DNA from 3 places in the Acidovorax sp. LjRoot117 genome. Region 3 is predicted to be linked to each of the others. Evidence: predicted binding sites of a transcription regulator. Region 3 holds the regulator's gene; each other region holds the start of a gene.
The links. Region 3 encodes FNR, which switches genes on or off when oxygen is low (the NO sensors DNR and NnrR bind a similar motif). Its sites were predicted from a motif close to TTGATNNNNATCAA; they were not measured.

Region 1 (5,043 bases), on a different contig from region 3:
GGCACCGGCGTGGCGGCGAAGCACGGCATCCTCATCAAGGATGCGCAGGCGCTTGAGCTGGCGCACAAGGTGGACACGGTGGCCTTCGACAAGACCGGCACGCTCACCGTGGGGCAGCCGCGCCTCACCGCGTTCGAGGTGGTGGCGGGGCAGGACGAAAGCGTTGTCCTGGCGGCCGTGGCCGCGGTGCAAAGCGGCAGCGAGCACCCGCTGGCCCGCGCCGTGGTGTCCGCTGCCCGGGCGCGCGACCTGCCCATGGCGCAGCCTGATGCCGTGCACGCCGTGCACGCCGTGCCCGGCCGCGGCACGGAGGGTGAGGTGCAGGGGGCGAGCTACCTGGTGGGCAGCCTGCGCTGGATGCAGGAGCTGGGCGTTGACCTGGGTCCGCTGGCCGCGCGCGCCCAGGCATTGCAGGCCGAAGGCGCCAGCGTGTCGGCCGTGGCCCAGCGCAGTACACAGGGCGCAGAAGGCACACACGGAGCAGGGGGCCTGGTGCTGCGCGCCGTGATGGCCTTTGGCGACGAACCCAAGCCCGGCGCGCGGGAAGCGCTGGCGCAACTGAAGGCGCGGGGCATCCGCACCGTGATGATCTCGGGCGACAACCGGGGCGCGGCCGAGGCCATGGCCCGGCGGCTGGGCCTGGACCCCGCGGCGGGCGAGGTGATGGCCGAGGTGTTGCCGGGGGACAAGGCGGCGCAGGTCGTGGCTTTGCAGGCGGGCGGCAAGACAGTGGCTATGGTGGGAGATGGCGTGAACGACGCACCGGCGTTGGCCGCAGCCGATGTGGGCATGGCCATGGGCAACGGCACCGATGTGGCCATGCATGCAGCCGGCATCACCCTGATGCGCGGAGATCCCCGGCTGGTGGCGGCGGCGCTGGACATCTCGCACCGTACGGTGATGAAAATTCGACAGAACCTGTTCTGGGCCTTTGCTTACAACGTGGCCGGGATTCCCCTGGCGGCGCTGGGTTATCTGAGCCCGGTGGTCGCCGGCGCGGCCATGGCCTTGAGCTCGGTCAGTGTGATGGCGAATGCCCTCTTACTGAAGCGGTGGCGCATGTGATAAATACGTACAGCACGGTCATCGATGTCTGGCAAACTGCAACTTTTTGTTGCAGAGCAGCGCGGGGGCGCGGCTCGCGGCTTCTCCATACCGATACAAGGACGACACATCATGAATCTCTTTTCGTTCATGCGGCAGTTCACCATCCGAATGCGCATGCTGGGGGCCATTGCGGTGGTCCTGGGGCTGCTGGGCCTGCTCGGTGGCGCAGGCATGCTGGGCATGTTCCGCATCCACGACATGAGCCAGGACTTCGTGGACAACTCGTTCGCCAAGGTGGGCTACATGGCCGAGTTGCGCGGCGAGATGGGGGCCATCCGCCAGCACGAAAAGGACATGATCATCGGCTATGAAAAGACCGAGGCCGTGAAGGCCGCGCACGCCAAGTGGCTGGCCAGCCAGGAGAAGGCCAAGAAGATCGCCGCGAAGTTCCTGGAAGGCGAGGAAGACGCGGACAACGTGGTGGTGCGCAAGGTCATCGCCAAGCTGGATAGCTACCGCGATCTCTTCGGGCACGTGGCCCGCCAGCTCGAAGCCAGCGGCTACGACACCGCCACCATCGCCAACCGCATGAGCGGCAAGGCCGTGGCCGAGTTCGACCAGGCCGACAAGCTCGTGAGCGAGCTCGACACCGTGCTGCGCGCCGATGTGGACACGGCCATTGCGCAGCAGGCGCGCGTATCGAGCGAGACCAAGTGGCTCTTCGTGCTGGCGGTGCTCATCACCGTGGTGGTGGTGGTGCCGACCACGCTCATGAACATGAACTCCATCTGCAACCCGCTCGAAGAAGCCCGCCGCATGGCGCAGGCGATTGCGGGCGGCGACCTGTCGCAGAAGATCGAGGCCGAAGGCAAGGACGAAGTGGCCGACCTGCAGCGCGCACTGCGCGAGATGCAGCAGGGCCTGGGGTCGCTGGTGGCGCAGGTGCGTGATGCCAGCGGCAACATCGCCACGGCCAGCCAGGAGATCGCCACGGGCAACCAGGACCTGTCGCAGCGCACCGAGCAGACCGCCAGCAATGCACAGGAGGCCGTGTCCTCGCTGTCGCAGCTCACGTCCACCGTGCAGCAGACGGCGTCGTCCTCGCAGATGGCCAACCAGCTCGCCGCATCGGCATCGAACACCGCCACGCACGGCGGCTCGGTGGTGCAGCAGGCGGTCTCCAGCATGCAGGAAATCTCGGCGTCCAGCCGCAAGATCGGCGACATCATCGGCCTGATCGACTCCATTGCCTTCCAGACCAACATCCTGGCGCTGAACGCCGCGGTGGAGGCCGCCCGTGCGGGCGAACAGGGCCGGGGCTTTGCGGTGGTGGCCAGCGAGGTGCGCAGCCTGGCCCAGCGCAGCGCGGCCGCGGCCAGCGACATCAAGGGCCTGATCAACAACAGCGTGGCGGCCGTGGACGGCGGCGTGCGCCATGTGGAAGGCGCGGGCACGGCCATGAAGGAGATCGTGGCCAGCGTGCAGCGCGTGGGCGACATCATCGGCGAGATCACCGCGGCGGCGTCCGAGCAGTCGGCCGGCATCGGCCAGGTCAACCAGTCGGTGGGCGAGATCGACCGCATGACGCAGCAGAACGCGGCGCTGGTGGAACAGTCCGCCGCCGCTGCCGAGTCGCTGCGCGAGCAGGCCGCGCGCCTGTCGCAGGTGGTGCAGCAGTTCCGCCTGGCCGATTCGATGGGGCACAGTGGGGCGCACCACGGCTCACACTCTGCGCCAGTGGCAGCTCCGGCACAGCAGCGGCAGGCGCTGGCGGGCGGTGCGTCGGGCCGGGCACTGCTCTCCCGCTGATACGGCGCACTGACGCGGCCCGCACGACCGGGCACCCAGGCCCTGCAGGCATTCTTGGCTTGCAGGGCTTTTTTCATGGGCGGGCCGCACCAGCGCTTTCGTTCTGGCTTCGGCCTCGGCTGCCGAGCCGGTGGCGTGGCTGGTTGCGGAGTGTTTGACCTGCGTCATGCGCCGCGGCGCGGCTGCATGCCATTCTCGGGCTGTTGTTGTGTTGTCCACCCGGGAGAGTTGCCATGCCGTCCATCAGCCTGCGCACCATTCGCGAAGAGCATGCGTCGCTGGCGGCGGTGCTGCATTCACTGCGCCTGTTGCTCGACCAGGGGCCGGGCGACGCACCCGCCGCGTTCTTCGACGTGATGCGCGCGATGCTGTTCTACATCGACGAGTTTCCCGAGCGCCAGCACCACCCCAAGGAATCGCAATGGCTGTTCCCCAAGGTGGCCGAACGCTCGCCCGATGCCGCTGCCGCCATTGCGCAGCTGGAGCGTGAACACGCAGGCGGCGAGGCGGCGGTGCGCGAGCTGCAGCACCTGCTGCTGGGTTGGGAACTGATGGGCGAGTCGCGCCGCGAGGTGTTTGCGGATGCGCTGCGCAGGTATGTCGGCTTCTACCTGGAGCACATGCGGCTGGAGGAGGCCGTGGTGCTGCCGGCCGCGCAGAAGTGTCTGGCGGAGGCCGACTGGACCGCCATCGACGCCGCGTTTGCAGGCAACGCCAACCCGCTGGCGCACGGACCTGCGCGCGACCCGGCCTATGACCGCCTGTTCACCCGCATCGTGATGCGGGCGCCGAGCCCGATCGGGCTGGGTTGAGCGCAGGACAGCGTCAGAGTGCCGGAGGTTGTACAGACTCGCAGTCTCCCGCACCGCGCTGCCAAATCACCCCACACCGTTCACGCTGAGCCTGTCGAAGCGCCGCGCAGGGCTTCGACAGGCTCAGCCCGAACGGTCGGTGAGATGCCACCCTGCAGAACGATGCAACAGTGTGGATGGCGTGGACTGAGCGAACGGTGCGGAGCGTCAAGCAGCCCGCCGGGCTGTTCCCGTCACGCCGCCAGCGCAGGGTAGTCCGTGTACCCCTCGGCACCGCCGCCGTACAGCGTGGCGCGGTTCACCTCGTTCAACGGCGCGTCCTTTTGCAGGCGCTGCACCAGGTCCGGGTTGGCGATGAACGGGCGGCCGAAGGCCACGATGTCCGCGCCGTTCGCCAGCGCCGTTTCGGCCAGGGCCTTGTCGTAGGCGTTGTTCACCATCCACGCGCCCTGGCCGCCGGCTGTGCGGTATGCGGCCTTGAGCGCGTTGTAGTCGAAGGGGCGGTCCGGAATGTCGCGCGGGCCGCCCGTGGCGCCTTCGATCACGTGGATGTACGACAGGCCCAGCGGGCCCAGCTGGCGCACCACGTAGTCGAACAACGGCTGCGGGTCGGCGTCCACCACGTCGTTGGCGGGCGTGACGGGCGACAGGCGGATGCCGGTGCGGCCGGCGCCGATCTCTGCGGTGATGGCGTTGACCACTTCGAGCAGCAGGCGGGCGCGGTTCTCGATGCTGCCGCCGTAGGCGTCGGTGCGCTGGTTGGCGCCGGTCTTGAGGAACTGGTCGATCAGGTAGCCGTTGGCGGCATGCACTTCCACACCGTCAAAGCCTGCATCGATGGCCGCGCGAGCGGCGCGGCGGTAGTCATCGACGATGCCGGGCAGCTCGGACTGCTCCAGCGCGCGGGGCACCGACGTTTCGGTGAAGGTGGGCACGCCGTCCTTGATGAGCACGGTCTTGGTCTTGGCCTGGATGGCCGACGGTGCGACGGGTGCGGCGTTGCCGGGCTGCAGGTCGGTGTGCGAGACGCGGCCCACGTGCCACAACTGCACCACGATCTTGCCGCCCGCGGCGTGCACGGACGACGTGACCTTCTTCCAGCCGGCGATCTGCTCGGGCGCATACAGGCCCGGCACGTCGGCATAGCCCTGGCCCTGGTGCGAGATGGCGGTGGCCTCGGAAATGATGAGACCGGCGCTGGCGCGCTGCGTGTAGTAGGTGGCCACGAGGTCGGTGGGCACGGCATTGGGCGAGCGGTTGCGCGTGAGCGGCGCCATGGCGATGCGGTTGGCCAGTTGCAGGTCACCGGCTTGGACGGGGTCGGACAGGAATGGCATGGGATGAAACTTCCGGATAGAGCGTGGGATGAAAACGT
Region 2 (5,043 bases), on a different contig from region 3:
AAGCGGAGCAATGGCTACTGTGGTAACTAATCCTACTCCCGCTCCGAATGCATAGGCGGCCATGGAAGCAAGTCCCGCCTTGGCCGCCTCCACACCAATGCCTCCGATCAGGTCGTACATTGTTTTTTCATCATTAAAAATAAACTCGGCGATTTCGATTCCACTTGCTACAACTACGCTCAGAATAAAACCGCCTTTGACGACGCCTGCCATTCCTTTCATTCCAAGGCCGAGCTGTACCATTTTTGGGTTTGCGGCCAGGTAGCGGGTTCCGTTGAGCGCGGCACTTCTATAGGCTGCATAGCCTTTGATAATGATGTAAGTGCCGGCAGGGGTAGTTTTGATATAGGTGGTGATGCCTGATATCCCTAACGCGTTCAAAGTTTTTGTGACCATTACGGCGTCATTGACGCCCATGGCGACGGGCGCTACCCAAGGCTCGCCAATGTTGGGGCTGAGAACTGTTTTCCAGTACTTTCCTGAGCTGCTGCCGGACAATATTTTGCGCAGTGCGCTAGCCAGGGATGGATTATTTTTTGATCTGTCTTCTAGGATGCTGATGTAATCTTCAGGCGTCAATACAAGTGTATCCACCTGATTTTCGCTCATTGATTGAGAAACGGCATTTGCATAACCAACCAAATAAAATGTAGAGGCAATATCTGCAGACATGGGTACCTATAGAAAATGAGGTTGGATTGTCTCTTTGTGTTTGGAGGTTCTGACTTGCCGTTACGAAAAAATATGTATTGTGTATAACTGAAGAGCTGAAAATCAGTGCCCCGTCGGGGATGGGTTTCGGCTGAAATACGGTGGTATATCGGGCTATGGATGCCCCAATAAGCGGCGGGCCATCGTTCCTTTGCGCATGAGTGCACGTCACAATAGATCGCAGCGTTGGCGCGATGGTGGTCGGCGTCGTCGCAAGCTCAGGAGGTAATCAGCGTGCTGCAGTTCCTAACTCCCGCTTCCATTCGCACATTTCCGGCCGCTGCTCACAGCGCGCAGCTCTGCGATGGCAAGGCGCAGGCGCGCGGCCCCGCCTTGCCCCCCGTACCCAGCACCCTGCTCATCCCCCTGGCCGCACGGGCGCGGGGCGACCATTACTTTCCGTGGCTGGCGTGCGGCGATGCGGTGGCGGCCGAGCTGCTGGAGCGCCTGGGCGCCGACGTGGAGGCCTACCTCAACGACCTGCCCACGGTGCTCAACGTGCTGTGGCGCACGCGGTTCATTCGCGACACGGCGCAGGGATTCTTCCTGATGCACCCCGGGGCCCAGGGCGTGAACCTGGGCTGCGGCCTGTCGCACCATTTCCAGTGGCTGGACACCGGTGCCAACCACTGGCTGGACGCCGACCTGCCCGAGGTGATGGCGATGCGCCGCCCCTTGCTGCCTGCGCAGTGCCCGCGCGCCCGCCTGGCCGAGGTGGACATCACCCAGCCCGGCTGGTGGGGCCGCCTGGGCCTGCCGACGCGTGATGCCGCCGCCGGCGAGCCGCCGCCGCAGCCCGTGCTGGTGCTGTGCGAAGGCGTGCTGATGTACCTGGAGCCCGCGCAGGTCGAGGCCGTGCTGACCGAGTTCGCGCAGTGCGCGCCCGCGGGCTCGCGCCTGGTGCTGGATGTGCTGACCCACCGCGCGGTGGGCACGGCGGCCCGCCATGCGAGCGTGGGGCCCACCGGGGCCGAGTTCCGCTGGGGTGTGGCGCGCCTGTCCGACCTGGCCGCCGTGCACCCGCGCCTGGAGCTGCTGCACGAGCACAGCGTGGCGGAATGCTATGGCTGGGCGGGCCTGGCGCTGGAGACGCTGTGGTGGCCCTGGCTGGGCGCGCCGCTGTACGGCATGGTGACGCTGGGGGTGCACGACTCCCCCTGAGTCGCCTTCGGCGCCTTCTCCCGCAGGGAGACGCCACCCGTGGCCTGGAAGGATGGAAGCCCCCCTGAGTCGCCTATGGCGCCTTCCCCCGCAGGGGGACGCCACCCGTGGCCTGGCGGAGCCAGTTCCACGGTGGCACTGGCCTTGGGGCGCGCCAGTTGCAGAGGTAGCTTGCTATTGAAAATATCGCTGGTGGCGCTTATTGGGGTTGGGTTGCGGTGCAAATACGGCTGCAAGCCAATCCAGGCGTGCGCTGGCAGCTATGTTTTTTGAAGATTTGTGGGACGGCCGGGCGCCAGCGCCTGCATCCAGCCAGGCGGTTTGCCGGTCAGCTGGCCCACGATGGCGGCTTGCAGGGGCGGCAGGCGGCGCGCGCCTTGCAGCACCAGTTGGCGCAGCAGGCGGGGCAGGGGGCGTGCGTCGGTGTACAGCCGCACGATGGCGTTGGTGCCTTCGTAGATCGGCCAGGCGTGGTGGTGGTGCGCGCGGGCGTAGGCGGCCAGTGCGCGGTGGTCGCCGATGCCGCGGCCCTGGCGGCGCGCGGTCTGCAGGGCGGTGGTCAGCCGCTCCACACCGGCCAGGCCCAGGTTGTAGCCGTGCGCCGTCACCGGGTGCATGCCCACGGCGGCGTCGCCCAGCAGGGCGCAGCGCTGGGCGGCAAAGCGGTCTGCATACACAGCCACCAGCGGGTAGGCATGGCGCTCGCCGTCGAGCTGCATAGGGCCCAGGCGGCCACGGAACTGCGCCTGTACCTGGGCCGCAAACGCGTCGGCCGGCAAGGCCATCAGAGCGGCTGCATCTGCAGCGCCTGCGGTGACGACGACCGAGCACCGGTGCGCGGTGCCGACCGCGTCGGCCGCGCCCACCGTGTCCATCGCATCCGGCAGAGGCAGTATGGCCAGCGTGCGCTCGTAGCCAAAACACTCGTGCGCCACGCCGCCGTGGGCGAGGGCATGGCGCATGCGGCAGACGATGACGGTGCGGCCGAAGTCCGCCATGCGCGCGCCGATGCCCAGCTGCCGCCGCGTGGCCGACAAGCGGCTGTCGGCCGCCACCAGCAACGGTGCCTGCAGCCGCTCGGTCGGCGGTGTCGCGCCGTGGGTGCCGGGGCGCGCCGCGAGGTCGGACGGCAGGCGGTACTCCAGCTCGGCATGCGTGGCCAGGGTCGCCACGCGCGTCACCTGGGCGCCGGTGACGATGCGCACCCCGGGCGTCTGCGCCGCCACGGCATACGCGGTGCGCCGCAGCGCGTGGTTGGGGACGATGAAGCCCAGCGCTTCATGGCCCGCGCCCGCGCGCCGGGCATCGAGCTGCAGCGCGCTGTGTTGGCCAAGCGGCCCGTCGTGCACCTGCGCCGCGTGGATGGCGCCGGTCTCGTGCGGCGCGAGCTGCGTCCAGGTGCCCAGCCGCTGCAGCGTGGCGCGGCTGGGGTGGGTCAGCGCGATCTCGCGGCCGTCGGGCGCGGGGTCGGCCAGCGCGGCTTGCGGCTGCTGCTCGACCACGGTGGCAGTGAACCCGGCCTGTGCGAGGGAGATGGCCAGCGCCAGGCCCGCAGGCCCCGCACCGGCGATGAGGACGTCGCTGTGAGAAGGGGAGGTGGTGGTGGATGTCATGGCCGAGGGGCGGGTGGACCCGCCAGGTACGCACGCCCCTGCAAGCGGAGGCGACGGCCTGCATTGTGGATGCGCCCCGGGCGGCAGGCTTTGCCCTGCATCAAGCCTGGCCTTGGGAGGTGCTGGCGGCTGGCCGCACATCGGCCACGCACGCGCCGTGCGGTGGCGATGGGGGTCTACCGGGCTGTGGGGCGCATGACGAAGCCACGCAGATGGCCCGTCAAGGCAGTTGCTATCCAATAAATAGCTTCTGGCGCCCGTCCATCCAGCGGTAGGCCATCAAAAACCCTCAAAAAAGGTGCGTGATAAAAAAAACCTGCGGCTCAGGCGCGCGCCGGCTTGCGGGCGGATGCCTTGGCGGGCTTCTTCTTGCGGGCGCCACCCGCGGGCTTGCCGCGCAGGTGCAGCACCCAGGTGACCAGCAGCCACAGGTACGCGGCCAGCACGCTGTAGGCGGAAACGGCCGCCAGCGTCAGGGGCTGCGCGGCGATGGAGCGTGGGTTGGCCATGGTCTCCAGCAGCTGGCGGGTGCCCATGCCCAGCACGGCATCGCGGCTGCCCGAGCGGGCCATGCGCGCGGCCATGAAGATGAAGAACTCCATCAGCAGCGCACCGATCAGGAAGCACGCCAGCAGCGCCATCAGGTGCGCCAGCGCGCGCCGGTCGCCCTTGGCCAGAAAGTAGATCGCAGACACCAGCACCAGCGCGGGCAGCAGGTAGGCCAGTGCAGGCCAGGCGGACGTGAGAAGGTGCATTGCAGGCGCCAGTCGGATAGCAGCGTGGGGCGGCCGGTGCGGTCACCGGCCATTCATCGGCCGCTGCGCCCGCAGGAACGGTTCTCGCGGCGCAGCGGCGTCCCGGATGATAGGCGCTGTCTGCCCGCGTCGCCATGGCGGCTGTAACTGTTGGCGACAGGCCGCCCCACGGTTCAAGCCGCGGCCCATCACTTCGGGCAGCCGTCGGCCAGCAGCCGGCCGTGCCCGGTGCCTGCCGGCTGCTGCGCAGACACCGGCTGCGCCACGAAATCCGCCACGGCGGCCAGCACCTCGGCGTGCTGCAGGATCTTGCGGTGCCCCAGCCCTTCGGTGGGCATCAGCGTGGCGCCCGCAATGCAGTCGCGGTAGGCCTCGCCGTCGGCAAAGCGGTTGATGCGGTCGCCCCGGTCGTGCACCACCAGCGTGGGCAGGGCGATGCGCGGGCCCACGGCGGGCGGCTCGAACTGGCGCATCAGAATGCCTTCGCGCGCCTCGATGCGTCGCTGCATCGCGGCGCGGGTGCGCTCCGACAGGCCGAACACCTGCGCGAACAGGCGTGTGTATTCGTGTGGCGATGCGGGCGGCGCCAGCAGCACCAGCCGCCCGGTGGCCAGGCCGCGGCTGGCGGCATGCGCAGCCGCATTGGCCGCGAGCGAATGCGCCACCACCGCGGTGGGCGCCGAGTCCTGCGCGTGCAGCCGGGCCGTGGCGTATTCGATGGCCCGGGCGAACTGCGCCAGGTTGCTCACGCGGCCCCGGCTGCCGCCGTGCGCGGGCAGGTCCACCAGCACCGGTCGCAGGCC
Region 3 (5,043 bases):
GGCGAACCGGTGGAGCCAGTCGCAGATGCTGCGCCGGGTGCTGCGCCCGCGCGTGCTGATCTACACCGCGATCCTGGCAGCGCTGTGTCTTGCCATGCTGGCCAGCCTGGTCACGCGCACACCGCTGAAGGTGGATGTGGTGCGCGACCGTGCGGCCTTGTCACGCATCGTGGCCGGGGGCAAGCTCGAGAACATCTACCGCCTGCAGATCATGAATGCGACCGAGGGGCCGCAGCGCTACCGCATCGCCGCCCGCGGGCTGACCGCGCTCGAAGTGGCCTCGGAGGCCGAGGTGGACATCGGTGCCGCGGAATCCCGCTGGGTGGCGGTGCGGCTGCAGATTCCGTACGGATCGGCCGCGCCGGGCTCGCACGCGGTGCAGTTTGACGTGCAGGCGGTGGACCGAGCCGCCCATGTGACCGAGAAATCCGTTTTCCTGGTGCCGCGCTGAGGCGCTGCACCGCCCGAGAAGATTTGCAAGGAGTACTGACATGCCATCGAATCCCGCCATCGGCCGCAACGGCCCAGCCATCTCTGCCAGTTCCACAGGTCCGGGCGCCGCGCCCGCCGCCGCCCCGTGGTGGAAGTTCGGCCACGTCTGGCTGGTCATCGCCGGGCCCGCCATCGTGATCGTGGCCGGCTTCGTCACGCTGTGGCTGGCCATCTCGCGCCCCGACCCGGTGGTGGCGGAGGACTACTACCGCCAGGGTATCGAGATCAACAAGACGCTGGAAAACCCATCCAAGAGCCTGGCGCCCGCGGTCAAGGGCCGCAACCACGCCGCCACGCCGGTGCAGGACCAGCCGCGTTGAGTCGCCCACCGGCTGACCGGCTGCGACGACGACAACAACAACACCGGCGAGCACCGGCGGCCCCTGCGGTACCGCCGTGCCCGCTCGCCCCGCGAAGGAGACTGCAAGTATGTGGACGCAACGCCTGATGTGGATTGCCTGGCCCGCCTTTTTGATGGCCGGCGTGATGGAGATGCTGGTCTTTGCCCTGGTCGATCCGCACGACCTGCACTGGTTCGGCCAGCCCCTGGCACTGTCGCGCGAGGGGGTCTATACCCTCGCGTTCTTCGCGTTCTGGGCCGTCACGATGGCATCGAGCGCGCTGACCACGCTGCTGGCGATGTCGCCGTTCGAGCTGAACCGCTGCCCCGTGCCGCCGGGGGAGCGCCCTGACGATTGCCGCAAGACATCGTGCTCCTGATGTGCCGAGGTGTGCCGAGCCAGCGTGTGGTGAAAACGGCGTTTTGAAAACGACAGCGCCGGCTCGAAGCCGGCGCCGAAGTCCTGGCCTGTGGTGGTGCTCAGTGGCAGGCTTGCTGGCTGTTCACGATGCGCTTGAGTGCGTCGGTATCGAGGATGCGCACATGGCGCTGCTTGACCTCGACGATGCCTTCTTCGACGAACTTGGAGAACGTGCGGCTCACGGTCTCGAGCTTGAGGCCCAGGTAGCTGCCGATCTCTTCGCGCGTCATCCGTAGCACCAGCTCGGACTGCGAGAAGCCCCGTGCGTGCAGGCGCTGCACCAGGTTCAGCAGGAATGCGGCCAGCCGCTCTTCGGCGCGCATGCTGCCCAACAGCAGCATCACGCCATGCTCGCGCACGATCTCGCGGCTCATGATCTTGTGCACGTGGTGCTGCAGCGCCGTGACCTCGCGCGAGAGTTCTTCGATGCGGTCGAATGGCATCACGCAGACTTCGGCGTCTTCCAGCGCCACGGCATCGCAGGTGTGCTGGTCGTTCACGATGCCGTCGAGGCCGATGATCTCCCCGGCCATCTGGAAACCGGTGACCTGGTCGCGGCCGTCTTCGGTCGCCACGCAGGTCTTGAAGAAGCCGGTGCGGATGGCATACAGCGAGGTGAAGGTCTCGCCGTTGCGGAACAGCGTGGTGCCGCGCTTGACCTTGCGGCGGGTGGCCACGACCTCGTCGATGCGCTGCAACTGCTCATCGCTCAGGCCGACAGGCATGCACAGCTCCCGCAGATTGCAGTTGGAGCAGGCGACTTTCATGGTGAGCGGGTTCATAGGTACAGCTGGTTGGGGTTCGGGCGTTGCACCCCGTGGTGGCGAGGCTTCGCTGCGGACCGGGGGTGGGCGACTGACATGCATCAAATTGTCGCTGGTCGGCTGGTGACATCACTTGACGTAGATCAAGGACGCGAGGAACAGCTTACGGCACAGTGGCAACGTACGCAAGGATGCTTCCAATGACTGCTGTTTCGCCCGAGCTGCTGCGCCGCTTCGATGTGCCAGGGCCCCGCTATACCTCCTACCCCACGGCCGACCGCTTCGTCGAGGCCTTCGGGCAGGACGACTACGTGCTTGCGCTGGAGCAGCGCCGCGCGGGCACCGGGGCCAAGGCGCTGCCGCTGTCCCTGTACGTGCACATTCCGTTTTGCGAATCGCTGTGCTACTACTGTGCGTGCAACAAGATCATCACCAAGCACCATGACCGCGCCGATGTCTACCTGCGCTACCTGAGCCGCGAGATCGACCTGCACACCGCCCACTGCGGTACCGGGCAGGTGGTGAGCCAGCTGCACCTGGGCGGGGGTTCGCCCACGTTCCTGTCCGACGACGGGCTGCGCGAGCTCATGGCCATGCTCAAGCGCAGCTTCACGCTCGCGCCGGGCGGCGAGTACTCGATCGAGGTGGACCCGCGCACGGTGGATGCCAGTCGCCTGGCGGTGCTGGCCGAGCTGGGCTTCAACCGGCTGAGCTTCGGCGTGCAGGACTTCGACCCCGAGGTGCAGAAGGCCGTGCACCGCATCCAGCCCGCGGAGCAGGTGTTCTCGCTGGTGGAGTCGGCGCGCGCGCTGGGCTTCGAGTCGATCAACGTCGACCTCATCTACGGCCTGCCGCGCCAGACGCCCGAGTCGTTCGACCGCACGCTGGCCCAGGTGGTGCAACTGCGGCCCGACCGCATTGCGCTGTATGCCTACGCGCACCTGCCCGAGCGCTTCAAGCCGCAGCGCCGCATCGTCCCGGCCGAGCTGCCCATGGGCGGGGCCAAGGTGTCGATGCTGTCGCGCTCGCTCGATGCCTTCATGGCCGCAGGCTACGTGTACGTGGGCATGGACCACTTTGCGCTGCCCGACGACGCGCTGGCCGTGGCCAAGCGCCAGGGCCGGCTGCACCGCAACTTCCAGGGCTACAGCACCCAGCCCGACTGCGACCTCATTGGCCTCGGGGTATCCGCCATCGGCCGGGTGGGTGCCACCTACAGCCAGAACGCGAAGACCCTGGACGAGTACTACGACTTCTTGAACCAGGGCCGGCTGCCCGTGGTGCGCGGCCTGGCGCTGACGCGCGACGACCTGGTGCGCCGCGCCGTGATCATGGCGCTGATGTGCCAGGGCGAGCTGCTGTTCGAGCCGCTGGAGCAGGCGTGGCTCGTCGACTTTCGGCGTTACTTCGCGGCCGAGATCGAACAGTTGGAGGAGATGGCGGACCAGGGGCTGGTGCAGATCCGCCAGGACGGCATCGCGGTGACCGCCATGGGCTGGTTCTTCGTGCGCGGCATCGCGATGGTGTTCGACCGCTATCTGCAGGCCGACCGCAACCGGGCGCGGTTCTCGCGCATCATCTGATGCCCGGCCTCACCGCCCGCGCCCACGGGGTGCCTTCAGGCGCTTGCCCACCATGCTGCTCACGGTAGCTTCGACCGCTCTGCTCATGGGCCTTGCCGGCGGGTCCCATTGCCTGGCCATGTGTGCGGCGCCCTGTGGGGCGCTGGTGGGGCAGGGGGGCGGGCCTGCGGCGGGTGCCGTGGCGCAGCCGGTGCGGTGGTTGCCGCGCGGCGGCGTGGTGCAGCGCACGGCGGCGTTTCACGCGGGCCGGCTGGCGGGCTATGCCCTGGCAGGCGCCCTCGCGGCCCTGGCCATGGACAGCCTGGCATGGCTGACCCAGCACACCATGGCGCTGCGCCCCGCCTGGACCCTGGCGCATGTGGCGGTGATGGCCTGGGGCCTGATGCTCATGGTGCAGGCACGCCAGCCGCAGTGGGTGGAGCAGGCGGGCCGGGCGGTGTGGGCGCGTGTGCGCCCGCTGGTCCAGGCCCCGGGGGGCGTGCTGCTGGCGGGTTTCCTGTGGGCGCTGATGCCCTGCGGGCTGCTGTATTCGGCCTTGCTGGTGGCCGCGCTCAGTGGCGGTCCGGTGCAAGGGGCGCTGGCCATGGCGCTTTTTGGCGTGGGCAGCGGCCTCTGGCTGGCCGCCGGCCCCTGGGCATGGGGCCGGCTCCGGGCGCGGCTCCGTACCTGGCGCGCCGATGGGGGCACGCGGGTGGCCGGCGGCCTGCTCTGCGCGGTGGCCGGCTGGGCGCTCTGGATGGATCTGGTCTACAAGCCGTCCCTCTGGTGCCGGTAGCCAGTCGTGAAAAGTGCTGCGGGGTCAGGTGCCGCGGGGGAGCGGTGCGGCAGCCGGCCCCCCACGGCGGCCCGTGCGGGTAATCACTGCACTGTAGCGGCAGGGCGTGCGGCATGAAGTGTTGTGGTGTCGCGTCTGCGCGGCAGCAACGAATTGATCACGCAGGCTTAGGGCGATAATCTGTGTAACTATTGGTGGCATTCACGTCTCCATGTTTCGCGCCCTTGAAGTGAACTCTTCCATCCTCATCGACATCAGCCAACTGCGGGTCGGCATGTACATCCAGCTCGATGTGGGCTGGATGCACCATCCGTTTCCGGTCAGCAGTTTTCGCGTGGCGTCGATCGAGCAGATCGCCACCTTGCGCGAGCTCGGCCTGACCGAGGTGCGCTACGTTCCCAAGAAGAGCGACCCCGACCAGCGCGAGCTGGTGCCTGCGGCCTGGCGCGTGCCCGAAATGCCCGCGCCCGCCGCCCCCGGGGTGGACGCGGCGGGCGGCACCCCCGCGGCCGACCCCGAGGCGCTGCGCAGGCGGGCATTGCTGGAGGCGCAAAACCGCGCCCTGGCCGCCTGCGACCAGCGCTTTGGCGAGGCCACGCGCCAGTACCAGGCCATGGAGCGCGTGGTGTCCGAACACCCGGACCAGGCGCGCACCAAGGGCGATGCGC

Region 1: a site for FNR is predicted at 3,011-3,024, ahead of ACSQ3D_RS13590 (hemerythrin domain-containing protein). Genes of this name have one in related genera too.
Region 2: a site for FNR is predicted at 3,576-3,589, ahead of ubiM (5-demethoxyubiquinol-8 5-hydroxylase UbiM). Genes of this name have one in related genera too.

Annotation. Positions count from the first base shown of each region.
Region 1 covers NZ_CAXUPO020000004.1:84,170-89,212, forward strand. Annotated here, with positions in the region: gene ACSQ3D_RS13580 (heavy metal translocating P-type ATPase) at 1-1,065, shown strand, start outside; gene ACSQ3D_RS13585 (methyl-accepting chemotaxis protein) at 1,177-2,856, shown strand; gene ACSQ3D_RS13590 (hemerythrin domain-containing protein) at 3,090-3,668, shown strand; gene ACSQ3D_RS13595 (alkene reductase) at 3,902-5,005, opposite strand.
Region 2 covers NZ_CAXUPO020000004.1:183,427-188,469, forward strand. Annotated here, with positions in the region: gene ACSQ3D_RS14070 (hypothetical protein) at 1-672, opposite strand, end outside; gene ACSQ3D_RS14075 (class I SAM-dependent methyltransferase) at 1,045-1,872, shown strand; gene ubiM (5-demethoxyubiquinol-8 5-hydroxylase UbiM) at 2,133-3,485, opposite strand; gene ACSQ3D_RS14085 (hypothetical protein) at 3,809-4,240, opposite strand; gene ACSQ3D_RS14090 (alpha/beta fold hydrolase) at 4,429-5,043, opposite strand, start outside.
Region 3 covers NZ_CAXUPO020000002.1:141,393-146,435, forward strand. Annotated here, with positions in the region: gene ccoG (cytochrome c oxidase accessory protein CcoG) at 1-451, shown strand, start outside; gene ACSQ3D_RS06055 (FixH family protein) at 492-812, shown strand; gene ACSQ3D_RS06060 (hypothetical protein) at 922-1,212, shown strand; gene fnr (fumarate/nitrate reduction transcriptional regulator Fnr) at 1,313-2,035, opposite strand; gene hemN (oxygen-independent coproporphyrinogen III oxidase) at 2,218-3,600, shown strand; gene ACSQ3D_RS06075 (sulfite exporter TauE/SafE family protein) at 3,653-4,375, shown strand; gene ACSQ3D_RS06080 (HD-GYP domain-containing protein) at 4,587-5,043, shown strand, end outside.